DNA from 3 places in the Rhodococcus sp. PAMC28707 genome. Region 1 is predicted to be linked to each of the others. Evidence: riboswitches for the same ligand, from Rfam matches in the RefSeq annotation. Region 1 holds a riboswitch; each other region holds the start of a gene.

Region 1 (7,239 bases):
GATGTTCCCCAACCCTGGGTTGAACTGGTCGCAGTTGGCGTTCCTGCGTGAGCAGTGGGACGGACCGATCGTATTGAAGGGAATCTGCACGGTTGCCGACGGATGGGCAGCCGCCGATCACGGGGTGGACGGGATCGTGGTGTCCAATCATGGTGGCCGCCAGATCGACGGCGCTCGCTCGTCGTTGAGCGCGCTGCCGGAGATCGTGGACGCCGTCGGTGATCAGCTGACGGTTTTGTTCGATTCCGGTGTGCGCACCGGGTCCGACATGGCGAAGGCGCTTGCGTTGGGGGCCGATGCGGTGCTGCTGGGACGGCCGTTTCTGTATGGATTGGCGCTCGGCGGCCAGGACGGTGTGGCGCATGTATTGCGTTGCATTCTCGCTGAATTCGATCTCGTCACCAGCTTGTCGGGTCATACCGGGGCTGCCGAGCTCGGTCGTGAGTCGGTGATCCGGGCATGAGCGGTCAACCTGCCTGGGTCGAGCACGCCATCTGGTGGCACATCTATCCCCTGGGATTCGTCGGCGCCCCGGTCCATAACTGGGACGGCGCTTCGCTCGAGGACGAGCATCGACTGCACCGCATCGTCGACTGGTTCGACTACGCCGTGGAACTCGGGGCCTCGGGAATCGCCCTCGGCCCGATCTTCGCCTCCGCAAGCCATGGATACGACACCATCGATCACCTTCGCATCGATTCGCGGCTCGGCACCGAATCCGACTTCGACGACATGATCCACCAAGCTCATTCGCGTGGGCTGCGGGTCATGCTCGATGGCGTATTCAACCATGTGGCACAAGCATTTCCGCGGTTCGTACAGGCGCTCGAAGCAGGACCGGATTCGCCGGAGTCCGAGTGGTTCCATCTCGACTGGTCCGGGGCGAGACCGACTCATCGCAATTTCGAGGGCCACGATGAACTGGTGACGCTCAACCATGACAGCGCCGCGGTCGAGCAGTATGTCGTCGATGTCATGTCGCACTGGCTCGAACGGGGTGCAGACGGGTGGCGTCTCGACGCGGCATACGCTGTGCCGCCGCGGTTCTGGGCGGCGGTCATTCCGAAGGTTCGGCAAAAGTTCCCCGACGCCTACTTCCTCGGTGAGGTCATCCACGGTGATTATGCAGCCATCGTGAAGGCGAGCTCACTGGATTCGGTGACTCAGTACGAGCTGTGGAAAGCGTCGTGGAGTGCAATCTCGGAAAGGAACTTTTTCGAGTTGTCGCACGCGCTCGGGCGTCACAACGAGTGGCTCGAGACGTTCGTTCCGGCTACGTTCGTCGGTAATCACGACGTGGCCCGCATCGCCAGCACCATCACCGACGAACGCCATCTCGAGCATGCGCTCGTGGTCCTGTTCACGGTCGGGGGCATGCCGATGATCTACTACGGCGACGAACAGGGCTTCCGTGGCGCGAAAGAGGAACGTGTCGGTGGCGATGACGAGGTACGGCCGGAATTTCCTAGCAGCAGAGAGGAACTCGCCCCGTACGGTTGGCCGACCTTCCGTCTGCATCAGCAGCTGATCGGGCTTCGCCGCAGGCATCCCTGGCTCGTCGAGGCGCGCACCGAGACGGTGGAGCTGTCCAATACCGCGATGTTGTACCGCGTCCACTCGGGTGACGAGCAGTTGCACGTGGCGTTGAACCTCGGCGACGAGGAAGTGACGTACCGCGTGGCCGGTGAGATATTGTCCGGCGACGCACAAGTGGGCGGCGGATCCACCAGGGTTCCACCCCACGGCTGGGTGGTGCTGCGCTAGGCGCAGGGCGTCAATAAGGGTCCGGACGTGTACAAACCCGACTTGTCCGGTATCTATACGGCTTTCTATGATCGATCCTAGATAGACGGATATTCGACAAGAGGTTACAGTCCTCTTCGACACGGGGTGCCTAACGGCTGAGAACACACCCGTCGAACCTGATCTGGTCAACACCAGCGTAGGGATGTCTGCACGTGTGATACGTGCATGCTCTGCGCGGTGTGGGCCGGAAGAGCGAAAGGCCTGACATGAACATCCAGTCGAAAAAGTTGGACGAGCAGACAGTAGTCGTCACCGGAGCGGGCAGAGGTCTGGGCACCGCGGTGGCCAGGGCATTCGCGCGAGAAGGCGCTCGCGTCGTGGTGAACTACCGCAACAGTCGAGTCTCGGCGGAGGCGCTGGCGTCAGAGATCGGCGGGATAGCGATCCAAGCAGACATCACCGACGCCGAGCAGGTGGACGCGTTGTTCACCGAAGCCGAAGCGCACTTCGGTTCCTCCGTGACGACGGTGGTCAACAACGCGTTGGCCGACTTCTCGTTCAACGGGGACGCGCGCAGCAAGGCCGACTCGATCACATGGGACGAGTTCGACGCGCAGTTCCGTGGCACTGTGCGTGGTGCGCTGACGACTACGCAGCGAGCGCTGAAGGGGATGCGCGCAGCAGGATTCGGCCGAATCATCAACGTGGGCACCAATCTTTTCCAGAACCCAGTGGTGCCGTACCACGACTACACGGCATCGAAGGCTGCGCTGTTGTCTCTGACTCGAACTCTCGCAGCGGATCTCGGCGGCGACGGTATCACTGTGAACATGGTGTCGGGTGGCCTACTGCGGACCACCGACGCCAGTGCCGCTACACCAGAGGAAGTATTCGACCTCATCGCGGCGTCGACGCCGTTGCAGCGAGTGGTGACACCAGAGGAGTTCGCAGATGCCCTGTTGTTCTTCGCGTCTCCGTGGTCGAGGTCGGTGACCGGACAGAATTTGGTTGTGGACGGCGGCTTGGTCAAGGACTGACATGCTGCACCTCAACGCATTTCTCTACGGCTGTGGGCATCACAGTGCAGCGTGGCGTCACCCGAATTCGAGGGTCGAGGACCTCGGCGATATCAGCTACTACCAAGAACTCGCGCAGACCGCGGAGCGGGGCAAGTTCGACGCCGTGTTCTTCGCGGACGGACACTCCGTTCGTGATCCGGCCGGCGCGGGCACCTGGTTTCTCGAACCGATCACAGCCCTGACGGCGATGGCCGGAACGACCACCCATATCGGCCTGGTCACCACCATATCCACGACGTTCTACACACCGTTTCACGCTGCGCGGTTGCTCGCCTCGCTCGATCACATCAGTGGTGGCCGCGCAGGATGGAACGTCGTGACCTCGATGTTCGACGCCGAGGCGCGCAATCATGGATTCGAGGACATTCCGGCACGGGTCGAAAGGTACGAACGCGCAGAGGAATTCGTCGAGGTTGCCCTCGCGCTATGGGACAGCTGGGAACGGGACGCGCTGGTACTGGATCGCGAGGGAATGTATGCGGATCCGGCGAAGGTGCATCCCATCGATCACGTCGGCAAGCACTTTCGGGTGGACGGCCCGTTGACGGTCCCGCGGTCTCCGCAGGGACGGCCGGTGCTGTTCCAGGCGGGCGCGTCGGGACCTGGCCGTGATCTCGCGGCCCGCTACGCGGAGGCGATCTACGCCGTCGCCTACGATGCCGAGGCCGGCGCCGCCTATTATTCAGATGTCAAGCGCCGCATAGATGCTGCCGGACGAAACAGCTCGACCGTTGGGATCATGCCGGGTCTGGTGACGTACGTCGGGTCGACGATGAGCGAGGCCCGTGCGAAGAAGGCCGAGCTCGATGCACTGCTTCCCGTCGAGCAGTCGTTGCGCACACTGGGGATGTTCGTGGAGCAGGATTGCAGCGATTGGGAGCTCGACGCACCGGTTCCTGCTCTTCCGCCGATCGAGGAGTTCACCGGGCCGCACGGTCGATACGAGACGATCCTGCGGATAATCGCCAAAGATGACCCGACTGTCCGTCAGCTTCTCGGGACACTCGCAGCGGGTGGAGGGCACGCCACGATGATCGGGACGCCGGAATCGATCGCCGACGAGATCTCGGAGTGGGTGCGAAGAGGAGCTGCCGACGGCTTCAATCTGATGCCACCGCTGTACCCGGACAGTCTCGACGACTTCGTCGACGAAGTCGTGCCAATTCTTCAGTCACGTGATCTCTTTCGTAAGGAATACTCTTCGCGCTCATTGCGCGAGAATCTGGCATGATGCGCTGGCACGGGTGGTGCATCCGCAGAAGGGGAAGTATGTCGAAGCGAATGGCCGTCGTGAGTGCCGCTGTTGTTCTCGGGTCCGTGATGATCGTGTACGGGGACAGCGTCCCGGCTGCCGCCGAACCCCTCGTCCCTCCCGGCGCGTGCGCGGCCGATCTGACGAACGAGACAGGGTCGCTGGTCCCGGAAGATCTCTCGATTCCGATCCCTTTTCCGCAACTCGCACCTGTGCCGTATCCAGCACCGACGACGGCCCCGACACGTATCGACCCGGAACCGTTGCCGGCGGACCCTTGCTTGGATCCGTGCCCGAACCTGACCGATGACACCCGCGAGCCCACCACGCTCTCGAGCGAATTGAACATTCCGCGAATCGGATTCGAGTTCAAGCCTTTCACCATTCCGATCCCGATTCCCGGACCCGAAGTGCAGCTCCCGCCTCCGCCCGATCCGGCGTCACCTCCCGTCGAACCGGCGGTCAGAACTTCTGCACCTCCAATGCCGCAGATCGGAAACGTCACCCGTGTTGCCAAACAGACAGGGGCGGGGTCGATCAATCGCACCGACAAACGGTGGCAGGTCTACGGGACGGACCTGGGCATTATGTGGGAGAGCGCTCCCGGGCAGATAGCGACGGCGTTCGGCGATACCGTCGGCAAAGGCTTCCATCCCCCTGGAGGTCAGGGACCGGATTGGCGCAGCAATGTGCTCGCGTTCAGCACCGATACCGATCTGTCCGACGGGGTCACCTACGACAGTATGGTGCAGGACAGTCGTTGTCACGCAGCCGAACTCCTCAGCAGTCGCAAGCTCGACAACGTCGAGATCACCACGATTCCTACCTCCGGCTTCGCGATCGGCGATCGCCAATACATGAGCTACATGTCCATCAGGACGTGGAACAGCATCCCGGGAACCTGGTGGACCAACTATGGGGGGATCGCATACTCGGACGACGGCGGCTCCACCTGGACGAAGGATCCGTATGCACAGTGGGACAACATCTTCGGCGTCAGTAAGTTTCAGGTGACGTCGATGGTCCCGCAGGGTGACTACGTGTACATGTTCGGCACCCCGAACACCAGGCTCGGTGACGTCGGCGTCGCACGCGTCCCGAAGGATCAGGTGCTGAACAAGTCCGCGTATCAGTATTGGAGCGAAGGTAACTGGACACCGGTCGGAGGGTATACCGCAGCGTCGACGATCGTGGCGGCCCCGGCAGCGGAACTCTCGGTGCGGTACGACGATTCACGCCAGAGATGGCAGATGACCTACCTCGACACCGCGAAAACGGCTATCACGCTGCGGGAGTCCGACTCTCCGCAAGGAGCGTGGTCCGACGGAGCGCCGATGGTCAGCGTCGCCGAATACCCTGAGCTGTACGGAGGGTTCATGCATCCCTGGTCCACCGGCACCGATCTGTACTTCAACATCTCGACGTGGTCCGACTACAACGTCTTTCAGATGCACGCGGAGTTGACGAACTAGCTCTTCAGCGAATCGATGTACGTCTCGGTGAGCTCGGCGATCTCGACAGCATGGGAGATCGGTGACCAATGGCCCGCGTGAATATCGTTGCGGGTCAGGTTTTTCACCCATTTTCCGGTGTCTTCGTAATGATCGGGCCGCACTGCGACGTCCTCGGTGTTGACGATCAAGTGCACCGGGATGTCGATGAATCGGTCCCGCGGCTTCATCAGGCGTGGAACGAGGTTCGCTCGATACAGGTTCACCCCGTTGGTCGCGTCGGAGAACAGCGTGGGGTTCTCGGTGACCAGCGACGGGTCGACGCCGGAGAATTCCTGCAGGAACGCAGGCCATCCTTTGGCGAACTGGCGTCGAATTCGCAACGTGGAGAGGCCGGGTATATGGAAGGTGACGGTGTACCAGGATGCGCGCGTCTGGGCGAGAACTTGCTTGACGTTGCTCCAGGTCGGCCTGGCCAACCGCGACCGCGACCACTTGCCGAGATGGTCCAGGTTCGGGCCCGAAATGGAAGTGTACGAACGGATTCGATCTACCGCGTGAGGTTCGCCGGCTGCTTCCCATACGGTGACGGCGCCCCAGTCGTGTGCGAGAACGTGGACAGGCGCGTTCGGGCTGACTGCGTCGACGACGGCATAGAAGTCCGAGGCCAGATTGCGGAGCCGGTAGGCGGAGCGTTCACGCGGAACCGTACTTTCGCCTGCGCCACGCGCGTCGTAGCTGACGACGCGGAAGTGCTCGGTGAGTCGTGGAACGATGTGACTCCACATCTCGTGTGTGTCCGGCCAGCCGTGGACGAGGACGATGGTCTCGCCGTCCGGATTACCTGTCTCGTAGACCGCCAGTGACATTCCCTCGTTGACCACGGTTGTGCGGGTGGCGGTTTCGCTCATCGGGTGGTATGTCCTTTTCGGTCGTTGGTTGTCCCATACATCAGAAACGGCCTCTCTCGATGTATGGGGGCGTCCCACTTTTTCGAAGGTTACTATAAGTGCCGGTTACATGTAAGTGGATTGTCGGTGCAAGGTGGGAGGATTGCTCAACCTCTCCGCCGAACAAAAGGAACCCTCGAGATGTGGCCCAACGACTGGCCTGCGACACCGCGAGCTATTGCGACCTCTACCGAGGAGGCGCTTGCTGCCGCTCGTGCACGCTCGGAGGATGCCTATCGCGACGCCGTGGGCGATGTGGAGTCCGAGGACGCGGCGCAGGTCGGTCTGGTGCATTCCGAGATCATCCGAGCGTTGCTCGAAGAACTGCATCCCGACGGGCTGACCGGCGAAGATGTTCAGGATGTGCTGGCGCGGACAGTGCGCTCGGCATCGGGATGGATCGGTGACCTCGATGTCGATGGATTCGTAGAAGTGCTCACGGGTGCGCTCGGGGTCGCGGACACCGAAGCGGTACGTCCGCGACCCCGCGCTGGTCATGCACTGTTGATCATTGCCGAACTGTCCAGCGCCGGCCGGCGTACGGCCGCCGGAAAAGGTGAGCATGCCTCGACGTCGAGCGAGGTCTACATCCGGCGGGCGATCGAGGAGATAGCGCGTTCTCAGACCATCGAGATGCCCTAGTGCTCTCTACCGAGATCTAGCTCATCGACGAGAGTGCAGTAGAGGGCCCGAGAGTCACCCGTGCAGCATGTTGGCCGCACCGATGACGGCCCGGATGGACGAGCTCGTACCGTCACCAT
Region 2 (7,239 bases), 910 kb from region 1:
TTCGTCTCGAAGACCGTCTCCGCTGTGGAGAACGACGACAAGTCGAGGAATCCGAAAGCACCGACGCGATAGTTGACGGTGACGAGCACCAGGTCACCGAGTTCGGCGAGCCTCCTGCCGTCGTAGACGCTCTGTGCAGAGGAACCGAGCGAGTAGGCACCGCCGTGAATCCACACCATCACCGGCCGAGGTCGACCGTCGGGCTCGGGGGCCCAGACATTCACCGACAGACAGTCCTCCGACATCGGGATCGCCGGATCGATCGGCACCGGATTATCTTTGCCTTGGGGTGCGACATCACCGAAATTTCGACAATCCCGGGCTCCTGCCCACGGTTCCACGGGCCGCGGCGACCTGAAGCGATGTTTGCCGTCGGTCGCAGCCGCGTATGGGATTCCCTTCCAGACGAAGTGTGTGCCGTCGCGGTACCCGATCACATCGCCGTCCGGAGTGTGTACCTGACATGTCCAAATGCCGGCTTGCTCGACTTCGGTCAAGGCATTCCTCCGTATCCGACGTATACCCATCCGATCCTGGTCAAGGTACCAATTCCTGAGATCGATCCGTCCGCTTTAAGCTGGCGAGATGAACCGACTACGCGCATACGGCGCAGCCGTTGCTGCCGCGTCCTTCCTGGTTCTTGCCGGATGCGGGTCCGATGTCGACGGCAGCGCGACGGCGCCGCTTGCCACGGTCGACACCGACCCACCGTCGGTGGTCCGCACGACGCCCGCTACTCCCCCGTCGCCGATGACCTCGGCTGCCCCAACCACAACCGCGTCGACGACCCCCGCCAAATCGACAACGAGCAGTCCCCCGCCGACCGCCGACCCGTCCCAGTACGAGAGCACTGCCGGGTTCTTCTACTTCACCAGCCCGAGTGGCAAGTTCGAATGCGCGATCGTCGTCACCGAGACCTCGATCGCTGGGTGTCATGGCGAGTTTCCTCGCTCGGTGCCGCGGGTGGCGGGAAGTGGTGCTCCAGAGTCCTCGGTGGCTCCCAACACCGTCGAGATCACTGCCGGATCCCCAGCCAGGTTTCTCAGCTCGGGCGATCCGCGCTTTCATCGGTTCGACGGGCCTGCGAAACAACTGCCGTACGGGCTCACCCTCGCCATACCCGGAAGTGGACGTTCCAATGGGCTCGAATGCCGAGTCGAGGAGTCGTCCGGGGTCACCTGCCTGGATCAGGTCGGCCATGGTTTCACGGTGTCGGACAAGGTATTCGAGCTGAAGTAGACGCAATTTCCAACGAGCGTTTCGCCGGCGCGCGACCTCACATCAGATACCGGGTATGAATCCTGGGTAAACGAAATGCTGCGGGCCACCACCTGGCATCGAGGATCCGGTCACGTTCGGGAAGTCGAGCTACAGAGCAACCGATTCTGCGCCACCACCTCACCGTTCGGTCGTAGTCGACACGGTTGCGCGCGGAGAGGTCTACGGCCCGCTCACACTGCGTCACCGGCCAAGGGTGCTAGGGTCGGCGATGTTCTGACACGGGGTGCGTCCGTACATGCGGATGCTGAGATCACACCCGTCGAACCTGATGCAGGTAATGCTGACGAAGGGATGTCAAGGCGATGACTGCGCCTGTAAACTCGATGGACTCTGTCCGTCACACGGATCTGATGTGGACCGCAACGACTTCGTTGCGTCACTCGATCGACCAACTCGAATTTCTGACGCTGCTGGGCGAGGGCAAGCTACCGCTCGACGCGTTCCGGACGTATCTCGAACAGGATCGGCTGTATCTGGCGGGATACGCGAAGGCGCTGGCCATTCTGGCATCGAAAGCGCCGGACACGGCGACTGCCGCCTTTTGGGCCACCTCCGCGGCGAGCGCAGTCGAGGAGGCAACGCTTCACGAGTCACTGCTCTCCGGTGACGCGCTCCCCACGGCGAACGCGCAGGCCACGCATTCACCCACCTGCCTCGGGTACGTCTCGTACTTGGTAGCAACCGCCGCCACCGAGCCTTATCCCGTTGCGGCGGCGGCGATCCTGCCATGCTTCTGGATCTATGCCGACGTGGCCGTTCGCCTTTCGACATCGGCCAAACGGGTTCTCCACCATGATCCGAATCATCCCTACGCACAATGGGTTTCGGCGTACAACTCCGATGAGTTCCGTGATGCCGTCGATTGCGCGCGCCTACTGGTGGACGACGCCGCTCGGCTCGCTACCGATGCTCAACGAAGTGCCATGATCGACTCGTTCGTCATCGCGACGCGGTACGAATCGATGTTCTGGGACAGTGCACTTCACCCGACACCGTGGCCACTTCCCTCTTCCGGGATTGCTGCGTTGGAGGTAGCACTGTGACACTCTTCCGAAGGATCGGCGCCATCGCAGTTGCCGTCGCCACCATTACTTCACTGACTTCGTGTGCACAATCCACTGACTCCGACACCATCCGCTTCGCGCTCGACTGGACGCCTAACACCAACCACACCGGGCTGTACGTTGCTATACAGGAGGGGTACTTCGCCGACGCCGGACTCGACGTCGAAATACTGCCTTACAACAGCACATCCCCGGACACGCTGGTCGACGCGGGCAACGCCGAGTTCGGCATCAGCACGCAGAGTTCGACTACATTCGCGAAAACAGCAGGAGCTCAAATCATTTCGGTACTGGCGCCGCTGCAACACTGGGCCACCGGAATCGGCGTGAAAGCCGACCGCGAAGACATACCGAGCCCGAAAGCCCTGGACGGCAAAGTCTACGCAGGCTTCGGTGATACCGGAGAGAAGGCCGGACTACGCCAAGTCATTCAAAACGACGGCGGCGCAGGTGAGTACGACACCGTCGTGCTCGGAACATCGGCCTACGAGGCCGTGTATTCGGGCACAGCGGACTTCACCGTGTCCTACCTGGCGTGGGAGGGTATCGAGGCCGAGCACAGCGGTACTCCGATGAAATACTTCGACTACACCGACTACGGCTTCCCCGACGCCTATGCCCTCACAGTCAACGGTAACGAGAACTGGCTGGCAAGCCATCCCGACGAGGCCAAGAAATTCGTCCAGGCGCTTCAACGCGGCTACCAACTCGCGGCAGACGATCCGGTCCGCGCCGCGCAGGACATCATCGATGCGAATCCAGGGGCCTTCACGGACGAGCAATTGGTCTTCGAAAGCCAGCAGATGCTCGCCGACCGCTACATGCTGGACGAGTCGGGGGCAGTCGGGCGACAGAACCTCGACAAATGGACCGAATATTCGAGATTCCTGTACGAGAACGGTGTCCTGGTCGATCAAGGCGGCACCGCCGTCGACACCGAGCCCGACTGGTCCACCTACTTCACCGATGACTTCCTCGGCGCTCAGTAGCGCGGCGTTCGGCGCTGTCGAACGGCCGGCGAAGCGTAGACCGCGAATCGGGGCTGCAATCCGTTGGGCCATGCCATCGGTCACCATCGTCGTGGTGCTCGTTATCGGATGGCAGGTCTACGTCCAGCTCAGCGGGATCCGACCACAGGTACTCCCCTCGCCGTCGAGAATCGTGGCTCAGGGTTGGGCGCAGCGCGACGCAATCGCCGAAAACGCAGCAGCAACTCTGCAGGTCACCATTCTCGGATTTGCAGTATCCCTGGTAGTTGCCTGGATACTTGCCGTCGCAGTCGACTTCTCACCATGGCTCCGACGAGCAGTGGTGCCGCTGTTCGTGATCTCACAGACGCTTCCGATCATCGCAATTGCCCCACTACTGATCATCTGGTTCGGCTTCGGACTACTTCCCAAGATTCTCGTGATCGCGCTCGCCACGTTCTTTCCCATGGCCATCGGCCTCATCGAAGGATTCGCGGCAGCCGATCGAGATGCGCGCGCACTCCTGGCGAGCATGGGCGCAACCCGCTGGCAGCAGTTTCGATATATTCGTCTGCCCTCTGCGATGCCCCGCTTCTTCACCTCGCTTCGTATCGGAATCACGTACGCCGTCGTGGGTGCCATCTTCGCCGAATACGCAGGAGCCAGCGCCGGACTCGGGATATACATGAGCCAGCAGAAGAACTCGTTCCGCACCGACCTCGTCCTGGCGGCGGTGCTCGTCACCGCCGTCATCAGTGTGACGCTCTTCCTGCTGACCTACGCCGTCGAACGCGTCGTCGCCCCATGGGCGCAGGACAGTCGGCCGCGATGACGGCCGTGCATCTGTCCGGACTCACGAAGTCCTACGGCGACCGGACAATTCTCGACGGAGTCAGCTTCGACGTCGAACCCGGAGAGTTCGTTTCCGTCATCGGTCCGAGCGGCTCGGGCAAGAGCACAGTTTTCAATATGATTGCTGGTCTCGACACCCCTGACAGCGGAATCGTCGAGGCACCCCCGTGCGCTTATATGCCACAGAAGGACCTGCTGTTTCCGTGGCGCACCGTGCTCGACAACACGACACTCGGCCTCGAGGTTCGCGGGATGAGCAAGAAGCAAGCGCGGATCCAGGCGCAGAAACTCTTTCCAGCCTTCGGACTCGAGGGATACGAAAAGGCGAGGCCTTCCGAATTATCCGGTGGCATGCGGCAGCGAGCAGCGATGCTTCGCACGGTGATTCAAGAACGCGAGGTACTACTTCTCGACGAACCGTTCGGAGCCCTCGATTCACTGACCCGCACCGGAATGCAAGCGTGGCTGCAGGACGTCTGGCTCGACTATCGATGGACCGTGCTGATGATCACCCACGACATTCGGGAAGCTGTCTATCTCTCGGATCGGGTGATCGTCCTGTCCGATAAGCCGGCACATGTCCGACGGCAAGTGACGGTATCGCTGCCGAGGCCACGAAAACTCGACGTCGTCACGACACCGCACTTCGCCGCACTGGAAGCCGAACTGATGGAGGTATTGATCGGCAGCCCCGGCCGCTGACCTCAGCCCAGCCGTGCCGCAAGATCCGCGACCGCAACCCATGCGGCGTCCAGGCTGTCTCTGGACCGAGGAACCAGGGGTGCCATCGCGGGCACACGCGTCGCCAACGTCAGATCGACGACGACAACGAACAGATCCATTCCGAGCGCGGCACCGAGAACCTGTTGTAGCAGCGGAACGGCGTGATCGGTACCGAAGCCAGACGTTCCCGCCCCGTACTCGTTGCCACGACTCGACACCACTACCACCGGCTTGCCTTCGAGCGGACGAGTTGGGCCGTCGAACGGAACGGTGATACCGGGCACGTGGACATAGTCGATCCATGCTTTCAGCGTCGACGGAACCGACCAGTTGTACATCGGAGCACCGATCACCACGACGTCAGCCGAGACCACCTCATCGATCAAAGTCTTCTGCAGTGCCGCGGCGTCGGGCCCTACAACCTCGTCCGGCGTCCGCAGATGTGGGGCCCAATGCATAGCCGACGTCGGAAGATGCGGCAACGGATCTCGGTGCAAATCGCGATGGATCACCGAGTGGTCCGGACTCTGCTCATGCCACACATCCGAAAAATGTGCCGTGACCACGCGTGAAACGGAGTTATCCAAGTCGGCGGACGAATCGAGATGCAGCAACTGCGGCATGGAGCACTCCTGGGATCGTGGGGGTACCGAACAGAATATGCCGCAGTAGGGTTCAGAGATGGACCACCGGTACATCGCAGCGGCGCTCTCGTCTCAGGACGCGCGTCGAGTCATTTCGTCGATTTCCGATGCGGACGGACGAACTCCGCACCTGGCATTGGACGGAGTCGACCTCGATATCGACGAGTCCGGTCGGCGTGCAGTGATGGAACTACTCCGTCAACTCGCGTCAGGGACCGCTGTGACGATCGGACCGGTCAGCGAGCTGCTCACCACGTCACAGGCGGCAGACCTTCTCGGAGTATCCGACACATATGTTCGCAAACTCGCAGACGCAGGGTCGCTGACCATCGAGATGCGTGGAACCCACCGACGCTTTCGCCTGGAAGACCTCATCCGGCATCGGGAGAAGTTCACACCCTAGCGGCGTGTCAGCCGGCTTGGCGTCCGAGCAGCTCCGACTGCAATGTCAAGAGGTCACGAAACGCTTCCGCCGATGCTCGCCACAGCTGGTTTGCATCGATGTAGTCGACACCGAGAAGATTGACGTCTCCGCGATATGCCCCCACGTCCACCGACAGCTTGCCCACAACGGTCGCTATATCCCGATCGAGGTGGTCGGCATCCGATCGCTCCAGGCTCCGGAATTGCGAAGAGAAGTAGTCGGCCGTGATCCGATGGTCGACGAACTGCGCTACCAGAATCACGAAACGTGATGCGTGAAGGGACGACTGCTCCACTGGACTGACCTCTCCTGCGGGTCGACAACCCGCCACTGTCGCCACAAATATTGCCGGGCCGGACCGGCGACAGTGCTGACGAAGCTCCGCCATCAGAAAGATCGCATCAGTGGGGGGGGTGTCGAGATTCGAATGCTAAAACCTGACCTGCGCCCAACGATAACGACCTAAACACGACCCGATGCCGGTTATTGAGATCGTTGTGAGCGATCACAACAACCAGACCAGCGGATTCGCGTACGTTACTGCAGAGTCCCTAGCGGAAGCCGCTCCGGAGTATCCAATTCCCAGAATTTCCAGCCATCCCTGACCTCGATATCACCGCTGATATGTGTGGCTACAGCGCTGGCAGCTTGCGTAGGGTCGTCGAACCGTCGACCCTCCATCGGTCCCTGCACGATCTCGAGACGCTTGTTCGACGGGTCGAATCGGGCGCTGAGACGGTAGCCGTCGAAATCGGCGACGACCCGGACCCGCAGGTCTGGGATCTCTTCCTCAGCCGGAACAGCTTTCTTCGACGGGCCACGACGCACGGCCGGCTTGGCCCGGTGAACGGCGGCAGCGCGCGCTTCCTCTTCGAGCTTCGGATCGGCAGCCGCATGGAGACCCAACAGCGACCACTTGTTACGTCCGTGTTGGACGCGTCCCACCGCGATAGCGTGGTGACCAGTTCGAGTGCGAAGCGGCGAATCCTGTACCCAGAGGTCCACTTCGCCGCGAATATCGGCCGCCATCTCCTCGGAAGACACCATGAAGAACGACGGCTCGGAAGCACCCAGATCGACGAACACCCAGTAAGACGATCCGGTGTCGTCACTTGCCAAAGACTCGTCCTGGCGACGAGCTTTCCAGTCGCCTACGGCCTTGGACCGCACCCGAACCACGCAGCTCGAACCGTCTACACCCCAGACCTGAACTGGGTTACGCCGCGACGTCGTCAGCCGTTCGGCCCGACCGCCGCGCAATACAACAGCGCCGATGAAGGCCC
Region 3 (7,239 bases), 450 kb from region 1:
CAATCCGGCACCGAGCCGTCGTCTGATCCCGGTACCGCGCGTGCGGCCGGACCTGACACGTCCCGATGTCCGATCCGACCGGCGGACGGATGCAGGCGTCCGCTCCACCGCCTGAGTCCGGTCGGAGGCAGGCATTCTCTCGACGGCCTGGGTGCGGTCCGTGAAATCTGGTGCTGCGGCCGGAGCCGTCGCCGGGCCGGTAGGTGTATCCGGATCGCCCATGATCAGTCGACGTACATAGGCGCGGGAGGGCCCGGAGAGGTACCCATTACCGTGAGCCACTTGTCGTACAACCGATTCCACGTGCCGTCCGACCGAACCCGCTCGAGGGTGCCGTTGACGAATCTGACCAAGTCTTCGCTCTCCTTCTTGATTCCGACGCCGTAAGGCTCAGGGCTCAAACTGGCCCCAACCAGCTCGAGGTATGGATCCTGCGAGGCGAGACCGGCAAGAATTGCGTCGTCGGTGCTGATCGCATCGACCTGGCGTTGTTGAAGCACGACAAGGCAATCCGACCACATCGATGCAGTCACGATCTGAGCAGTCGGCACTATGCGCTGCAGCCTTCGCAGTGACGTCGTACCGTCCACCGCGCATACCCGCTTGTCCGCGAGATCGGCGACACCGTCGATCCCCGATCCTTTGACCGCCAGAACACGTTGCTGCGCTTGGAAGTACACGGTGGAGAACGACACGTCCTCTTTGCGAGCACAGGTGACCGTCATGGTTTTCACCACGATGTCGACCGTGGAATCCTGCAGTCCCTCGATCCGTTCGGCGGAGGACATTATCCGAAAATCCACCCGATCAGGATCGCCGAACAGGTCACGGGAGATCTCCCGCGCGATGTCCACGTCGAATCCGACGAGCTTTCCGGTCATCGGGTCGCGAAAGCTGAAGAGATTGCTACCGGCATCGAGCCCGACTATCAACCGCCCGCGTTCCTTGATCGCGTCGACGGTCGGCATCGGTGGGGCATTCTGACCGGCTGCTCCGGGCGGTATCGGCCGGAGACTGGCGGTGGGGCGATCGCACTGGGGATCCGGGGTCGACGGCTCGGGAGATGCGGTCACCGGTCCTGCGCCGTCGGGCAGCGGTGGTTCGGTGTAGCTGACGGCAGGGACGTCCGGTACCGCGTCCTCGGTTGCGCATCCCGCGATCAGTGCGCCGACGATCGCGAGGATGGCGAACGAGAAACGAAGGGGAACGCACTGTTTCACAGGTACTCACGCAACCTCGGAATGAGCCCTGCTCCGACCGCTGCAGCAGCAGTGATCGCGAGGACGATCGCGCCCGAGGCAAGTCCGGTCAGCACCGACTTGGCGCGAACCACATTGCCGCGCAGCTCAGCACGGGCATCGTCGATTCCGTTGTCGAGCATCGTGTCGAGCAAGCGGAATTGGGTCGAGGAATCCTGCACACCGTTGCCGGTGGCCACGGTGACAGCAGTAGTGAAGTCGCCGACGGCGAGTGCCTGATCTATCCGCTCGTGCGAGGCCTTCCACGCGGCGACCGACCCGGTCATATCGGCATTGTCGGCAAACAGTTCGGTCAAACGATCGGTGTTCTGCGCGAACTCCGCGTCGAACTCTCTGGTGCTACCGCGTCGTATCAGGTTGAGTGTTTCGTCGGCGCGGGCCTGCTGCGCCAGGATGAACCCGGAAGTCAGTTTCTGCAGCGGAGCGACACCGCGGTTCAGCGCGCGGTCGGTGGCTATCGAAGAAGTCAGCCCCGCCACCAACATCCACCCGAGTAGGAGCGAGATCGCCAGGGAGGCGCCGAGAAATCCCGCGTTGAGCTTTCGGCGGGTGCGGGTAGAAAGGTATATCTGTGCGAGCACCAGCAATATCAGGCACACCACAACGAGACCGATCGCCACGAACGGTGGATTGACGAAGCGTTCCTGGTCGTTAGATACCCGAGCGGCCTGCTCGGCGTAGAGGCGTTCGGCACGGGGCAGCAACGAGGTCTGCATCTGCGTCGACGCCTCACCCAGGTACGCCGCACCGACGGGATTGCCACTGCGATTATTGGCACGGGCGGTCTCCACCAGTCCGGTATACACCGGCAGGCCCGCGCCGATCTCCATGAGAACTGTCCGTGCTTCGTCGTCCGAAACCGCGAGCCCGTCGGATGCCCGGATCAATTCGGTGCCGGCATTTCCGATCGCCTGGGTGTATCGATCGCGAACGTCCCTGGGCTCGAGCCCGCCGGCGATGAATGCAGTCGAGGCAGCCGCGTCGGCAACGGACAGTGCGCCGTAGAGGTTCTGCGCCGAGTTGGCGAGTGGCTCGGTCCGAACGAGAAGCGTGTCGAGCGTCCGGGCTCGCTCGGATACCGAGATGGCGGTAACGGTGCCGGTGACTACGAAAGCGATGATGAGTATCAGTCCCAGAGCGATCATGCGCGCCGGCGTGGACCGAATCAGACGCTGCAGTTCGCGTCGAGAATCGGCCTCCGACGTCACGGCAGCCGTCGTAGGAGGTACGGCAGCCGAGGGCGTAGTGCCGACCACAATCACAGTACCGAGCATATAAGCCGGAGCGACCGTCCGTACGCCTACCGGAAGGTTGACCTAGGGTGTCGGTATGCGTGGCGACGGTGACGGGTGGGTTGTTGGTGAGAACGGCACGCGGCACTGGGGCAAGCACGGCGCGGCTGGGCTATTACTGCGGGCGCCCTCGCCGCACGGTGAGCCGACGGTCCTCCTGCAGCACCGGGCGCTGTGGAGCCATCAAGGTGGGACGTGGGCGTTGCCGGGGGGCGCAAAGGACTCGCACGAAACGAACGTGCACGCCGCTGTTCGTGAAGCGGACGAGGAAGCTGGAATCGGTGCCGAGAACGTCTTCGTGCGCGGGGAAGTCGAGACGGCGCGGATGGCGAGCGGATGGTCCTACACGACTGTCGTCGCCGACGCGGCCACCCAACTCGACACCACGATGAACGGTGAGAGCACCGAACTTCGGTGGGTTCCGGAGGACATGGTCGATCAACTTCCACTGCACCCGGGATTCGCCGCCAGTTGGGCCTCCCTGCGCATCAGCCCGCTGCGAGTTCTGCTGGACACCGCGAACGTACTCGGCTCGAGGCCCGACGGTTGGTGGCGCGATCGCAGCGGCGCAACCGGCAAGTTGCTGAGCTCACTGGCGGGCACCCTTCCGCGAACCGTCGAGCTGCCGGGTGTCGGCTTCGGTTGGCTCACCCGGATCGAGGCAGTCCTCGAAGGTGAAGCACGAGCAGCACAGTTCGAGGACATCAGAGTCCCCGTCATCCACGCCGCCGGCAGTGGGGACGACGAACTCGCATCACAGGCAGCGGCGTCGACGACACTCACTGCTTTGGTCACCGCTGACCGCGGACTGCAGCAACGGCTCCCGACGTCGGTGCAGGTGCTCTCGCCGTCGATCGTGCTGGGCTGGCTCGGCTGACCAGACGGATTCTGTCAGCCCTGCAACGCGAGGTCAGCCCTGCAACGCGAGGTCAGCCCTGCAACGCGAGCTTGAGCTCCCGTGCAGCTGCCTGTGGATCCCGAGCTTTGGTGATGGCCCTTACGACGACGATGCGATCCGCGCCCGCGGCAAGAACTTCGTTTACGTTCTCGGCGTCGATCCCTCCGATGGCGAACCACGGCCGCGTCGGAGCGGATTCCGCGGTGCTGCGCAACAGGTCCAGACCGGCTGCTTTCCGGTCCGGTTTGGTCGGTGTGGCCCAGATCGGCCCGGTAGCGAAATAGTCGACGCCGTCCTCGATGGCAGCGAGAGCGGCCTGGCTGCGATTCTGTGTCGACCGCCCGATGACGACGTCGGGGCCGAGGATCTGGCGCGCATAGTGAACCGGTAGATCGCCCTGGCCGAGATGCAGCACGTCGGCGCCCGATGCGAGGGCAAGGTCGGCGCGGTCGTTGACTGCGAGGAGCGCACCGTGGCGTGTGGTGGCGGCCGACAGAATTGCCAGCGCAGCCAGCTCGTCTTTGGCTTCGAGCGGGCCGAACGTGCGCTCGCCTTCGGAGTTCTTGTCGCGAAGTTGAATGACGTCGACGCCACCGGACAGTGCGGCCTCGGCGAACTGAGCGAGATCGCCGTGCTCGCGTCGAGCATCGGTGCACAGATAAAGCCGAGCTGATGTCAAACGCTCACGCGCTTCCGGGTTGCGGATGATCCGATCGCTTTGCACACCGGCAACGGTAGTCTGTTGGCGAGAGTCGATACACGGGAGTCCCGAGGTACGTGGGGCTGAGAGTGGACACGCCAGTCCTTACCGTCAATACCTGAACCGGATCATGCCGGCGCAGGGAGTGAGGTGGTGAGAAGTGCCCAAGAGCCTTTCCGTGGTCGGTGGCGGAGTGATCGGCTTGGCAGTGGCCGCACGATCTGCGCGCGAGGGCTGGTCCGTGCGGCTCCACGACCCGTCGGTCGGCACCGGCGCATCATGGGTGGCAGGGGGAATGCTCGCGCCGCTGTCCGAGGGATGGCCGGGCGAACACGAACTGCTCGAGCTCGGCGCGCATTCCCTCGCCAGGTGGCCCGAATTCGCACGAGCACTTCCTGGCCCGTCGGTGTTCTCCGCTACCGGATCACTGACAGTCGCCCTCGATGCAGCCGACGCGACGGACCTGCGAACCATTGCCGATTGGGTCGGGAAGCAGGGGCACGAGCTCGAGATCCTCGGTCGGGCCCAGATCCGAGAGCTCGAACCTTCCCTCGCACCGAACATTCGTCTCGGCCTGCTGGCACCCACCGAACTGGCCGTCGACAACCGCATGCTGCTCGAGGCACTGCAGACCGCAGCGATGAGCGGCGGCGTCGAATTCTCCACCGACACCGTCACCGATCTCGACGCACTGACGACCGACCGCATCGTGTTGGCAGCAGGCGCCCAAACCTCCGCGCTACTCACCGATGTACCGGTCCGGGCCGTCAAAGGCGAAATACTGCGTCTACGACGCAGACCCAGTGCCACACCTGCGCCGACCCGAACGATCCGCGGCAGCGTCCACGGACGCGCGATCTACCTGGTACCGCGCGGAGACGGATTGGTTCTCGGGGCCACACAATACGAATCGGGTCAGGACACCCAGGTCACCGTCGCAGGCGTCCGTGACCTCATCGCCGACGCAGAGCGGTTGCTGCCGGGCCTCGGCGAATACGAACTTCACGAATGTGCGGCAGGCCTGCGCCCGATGAGCCCCGATGGGTTGCCACTCATCGGCAAGATCTCCGACCGCGTCATCGTCGCCTCGGGCCACGGCCGCAATGGAATCCTGTTGACGCCCATCACCGCAGACGCCGTCGCTGCACTACTGGAAGACGACGCACTCATCGAAGCGAAGGCCGCAGACCCGGCCCGATTCACCACAGATAGGAAACCATGACTGCTCTGGCAATAGGTGTCACCGTCAACGGCGAGGACCACCTCCTGACCGAAGAGATGACGATGCGTCAACTGCTCGAACATCTTTCGATGCCACCGAAGGGAATCGCCGTCGCCGTCGACGGCATGGTGCTCCCGAAGAGCCGTTGGGATTCGACGATGGTGGGCAAAGGCTGGACCGTCGACGTGCTGACGGCGGTGCAGGGTGGTTGATTCGCTGAAGATCGCGGACAGGACGTTCGACTCGCGCCTGGTCATGGGCACCGGTGGAGCGGCGAATCTCACGGTTCTCGAAGAAGCCCTCGTGGCCTCCGGTACCGAATTGACCACCGTGGCAATGCGTCGCGTCGACGCCGCGGGTGGCACCGGTGTCCTCGACCTGTTGCGCAGGCTGAACATCGCGCCACTGCCGAACACGGCCGGATGTCGCGGTGCCGCGGAGGCAGTACTGACCGCGCAACTCGGACGTGAGGCGCTCGAGACCGACTGGGTGAAACTCGAGGTCATCGCCGACGAGCGAACCCTGCTGCCCGACGCCATCGAATTGGTCAAGGCCGCAGAACAACTGGTCGACGACGGATTCAACGTGCTGCCCTACACCACGGACGACCCTGTCCTGGCCAAGCGACTCGAAGACATCGGCTGCGTCGCCGTCATGCCGCTCGGCGCGCCCATCGGAACCGGCCTCGGCATCTCGAACCCACACAACATCGAGATGATCGTCGACGCCGCGACCGTGCCCGTCATCCTCGATGCGGGCATCGGCACGGCAAGCGACGCGGCGCTGGCGATGGAACTCGGCTGCGATGCCGTCCTGCTGGCAACCGCGGTCACCAGGGCACAAGACCCTGCGCTCATGGCGTCGGCGATGAAGCATGCCGTCGTGGCCGGTTACCAGGCCCGTCGGGCCGGCCGGATACCGAAACGTTTCTGGGCTCAGGCGAGTTCACCGATGTAGTTGCACGTCATCCCAAAGGATGACCCTCGGTCGCGACTCAGGGGTGATGCGCCGGGGTGGTTCGGTAGTGGACAGTGAGTCCCATGATCGAAGTCAAAGGACTGACCAAACAGTTCGGAAACACCACGGCGGTCGAAGACCTGACCTTCACGGTGAAGCCGGGCATCGTCACGGGCTTCCTCGGACCAAACGGTGCGGGCAAGTCGACGACCATGCGCATGATCCTCGGATTGGACCGCCCCACCAGTGGGGTGGCGCTGATCGAGGGCAAGCCCTACAACAAGATCAAGCAGCCGCTCCGGACGGTCGGTGCGCTGCTGGATGCGAAGTGGGTGCATCCCAACCGGTCTGCGCGGGCACATCTCGAGTGGATGGCCGCGTCCAACGATATCGCGAAGTCTCGAGTGGACGAGGTGCTTCGGCTCGTCGGCCTCACCGACGTCGCGAAGAAGAATGCGGGCGGGTTTTCACTTGGTATGTCACAGCGACTCGGTCTTGCCGGTGCGCTTCTGGGTGATCCGAAAGTCCTTCTTTTCGACGAGCCGGTCAACGGTCTCGACCCCGAAGGCATCGTCTGGATTCGCAAATTCATGCAGCGTCTCGCCGCCGAAGGCCGAACGGTCCTCGTTTCGAGTCACCTGCTGTCCGAAATGGCTCAGACAGCAGAGAATCTGGTGGTGATCGGTCGCGGAAAGCTGATTTTCGATTCGTCGGTCCAGGATTTCATCGACCACGCGTCCGAGGCCTCGGTCCGAGTTCGAAGCCCGCAGCTCGACGCGCTTCGTAGTGCGTTGACCTCCGCCGGATTGACTGTGCGCGAACCGGATTCGGCAGAGGAGCTTCAGCCCTCGCTCGTCGTCGTCGACTCGTCCACCGACGCGATCGGTGACATCGCCGGCCGTGCCGGCATT

What was found. Region 1 has a riboswitch for thiamine pyrophosphate ahead of E5720_RS11005 (3-oxoacyl-ACP reductase). Riboswitches for the same ligand answer to the same signal wherever they lie in the genome.
Region 2: linked by a shared signal. The riboswitch ahead of E5720_RS15450 (TenA family protein) and the one ahead of E5720_RS11005 (3-oxoacyl-ACP reductase) in region 1 are both predicted to bind thiamine pyrophosphate.
Region 3: linked by a shared signal. The riboswitch ahead of thiO (glycine oxidase ThiO) and the one ahead of E5720_RS11005 (3-oxoacyl-ACP reductase) in region 1 are both predicted to bind thiamine pyrophosphate.

Annotation. Positions count from the first base shown of each region.
Region 1 is NZ_CP039253.1:2,445,791-2,453,029, forward strand. It holds gene E5720_RS10995 (alpha-hydroxy-acid oxidizing protein) at 1-463, shown strand, start outside; gene E5720_RS11000 (alpha-amylase family glycosyl hydrolase) at 460-1,764, shown strand; TPP riboswitch at 1,877-1,966, shown strand; gene E5720_RS11005 (3-oxoacyl-ACP reductase) at 2,013-2,783, shown strand; gene E5720_RS11010 (LLM class flavin-dependent oxidoreductase) at 2,785-4,056, shown strand; gene E5720_RS11015 (DUF4185 domain-containing protein) at 4,095-5,549, shown strand; gene E5720_RS11020 (alpha/beta fold hydrolase) at 5,546-6,439, opposite strand; gene E5720_RS11025 (hypothetical protein) at 6,620-7,120, shown strand; gene E5720_RS11030 (alpha-isopropylmalate synthase regulatory domain-containing protein) at 7,175-7,239, opposite strand, start outside.
Region 2 is NZ_CP039253.1:3,358,221-3,365,459, reverse strand. It holds gene E5720_RS15460 (carboxylesterase/lipase family protein) at 1-497, opposite strand, end outside; gene E5720_RS21820 (hypothetical protein) at 586-1,239, shown strand; TPP riboswitch at 1,491-1,590, shown strand; gene E5720_RS15450 (TenA family protein) at 1,584-2,324, shown strand; gene E5720_RS15445 (ABC transporter substrate-binding protein) at 2,369-3,334, shown strand; gene E5720_RS15440 (ABC transporter permease) at 3,312-4,145, shown strand; gene E5720_RS15435 (ABC transporter ATP-binding protein) at 4,142-4,867, shown strand; gene E5720_RS15430 (NAD(P)H-dependent oxidoreductase) at 4,870-5,511, opposite strand; gene E5720_RS15425 (helix-turn-helix domain-containing protein) at 5,570-5,935, shown strand; gene E5720_RS15420 (homoserine dehydrogenase) at 5,943-6,251, opposite strand; gene E5720_RS15415 (hypothetical protein) at 6,494-7,239, opposite strand, start outside.
Region 3 is NZ_CP039253.1:2,892,268-2,899,506, forward strand. It holds gene E5720_RS13155 (serine/threonine-protein kinase) at 1-135, opposite strand, end outside; gene E5720_RS13160 (glutamate ABC transporter substrate-binding protein) at 225-1,184, opposite strand; gene E5720_RS13165 (hypothetical protein) at 1,217-2,521, opposite strand; gene E5720_RS13170 (NUDIX domain-containing protein) at 2,589-3,428, shown strand; gene thiE (thiamine phosphate synthase) at 3,481-4,173, opposite strand; TPP riboswitch at 4,199-4,311, shown strand; gene thiO (glycine oxidase ThiO) at 4,310-5,371, shown strand; gene thiS (sulfur carrier protein ThiS) at 5,368-5,583, shown strand; gene E5720_RS13190 (thiazole synthase) at 5,627-6,328, shown strand; gene E5720_RS13195 (ATP-binding cassette domain-containing protein) at 6,412-7,239, shown strand, end outside.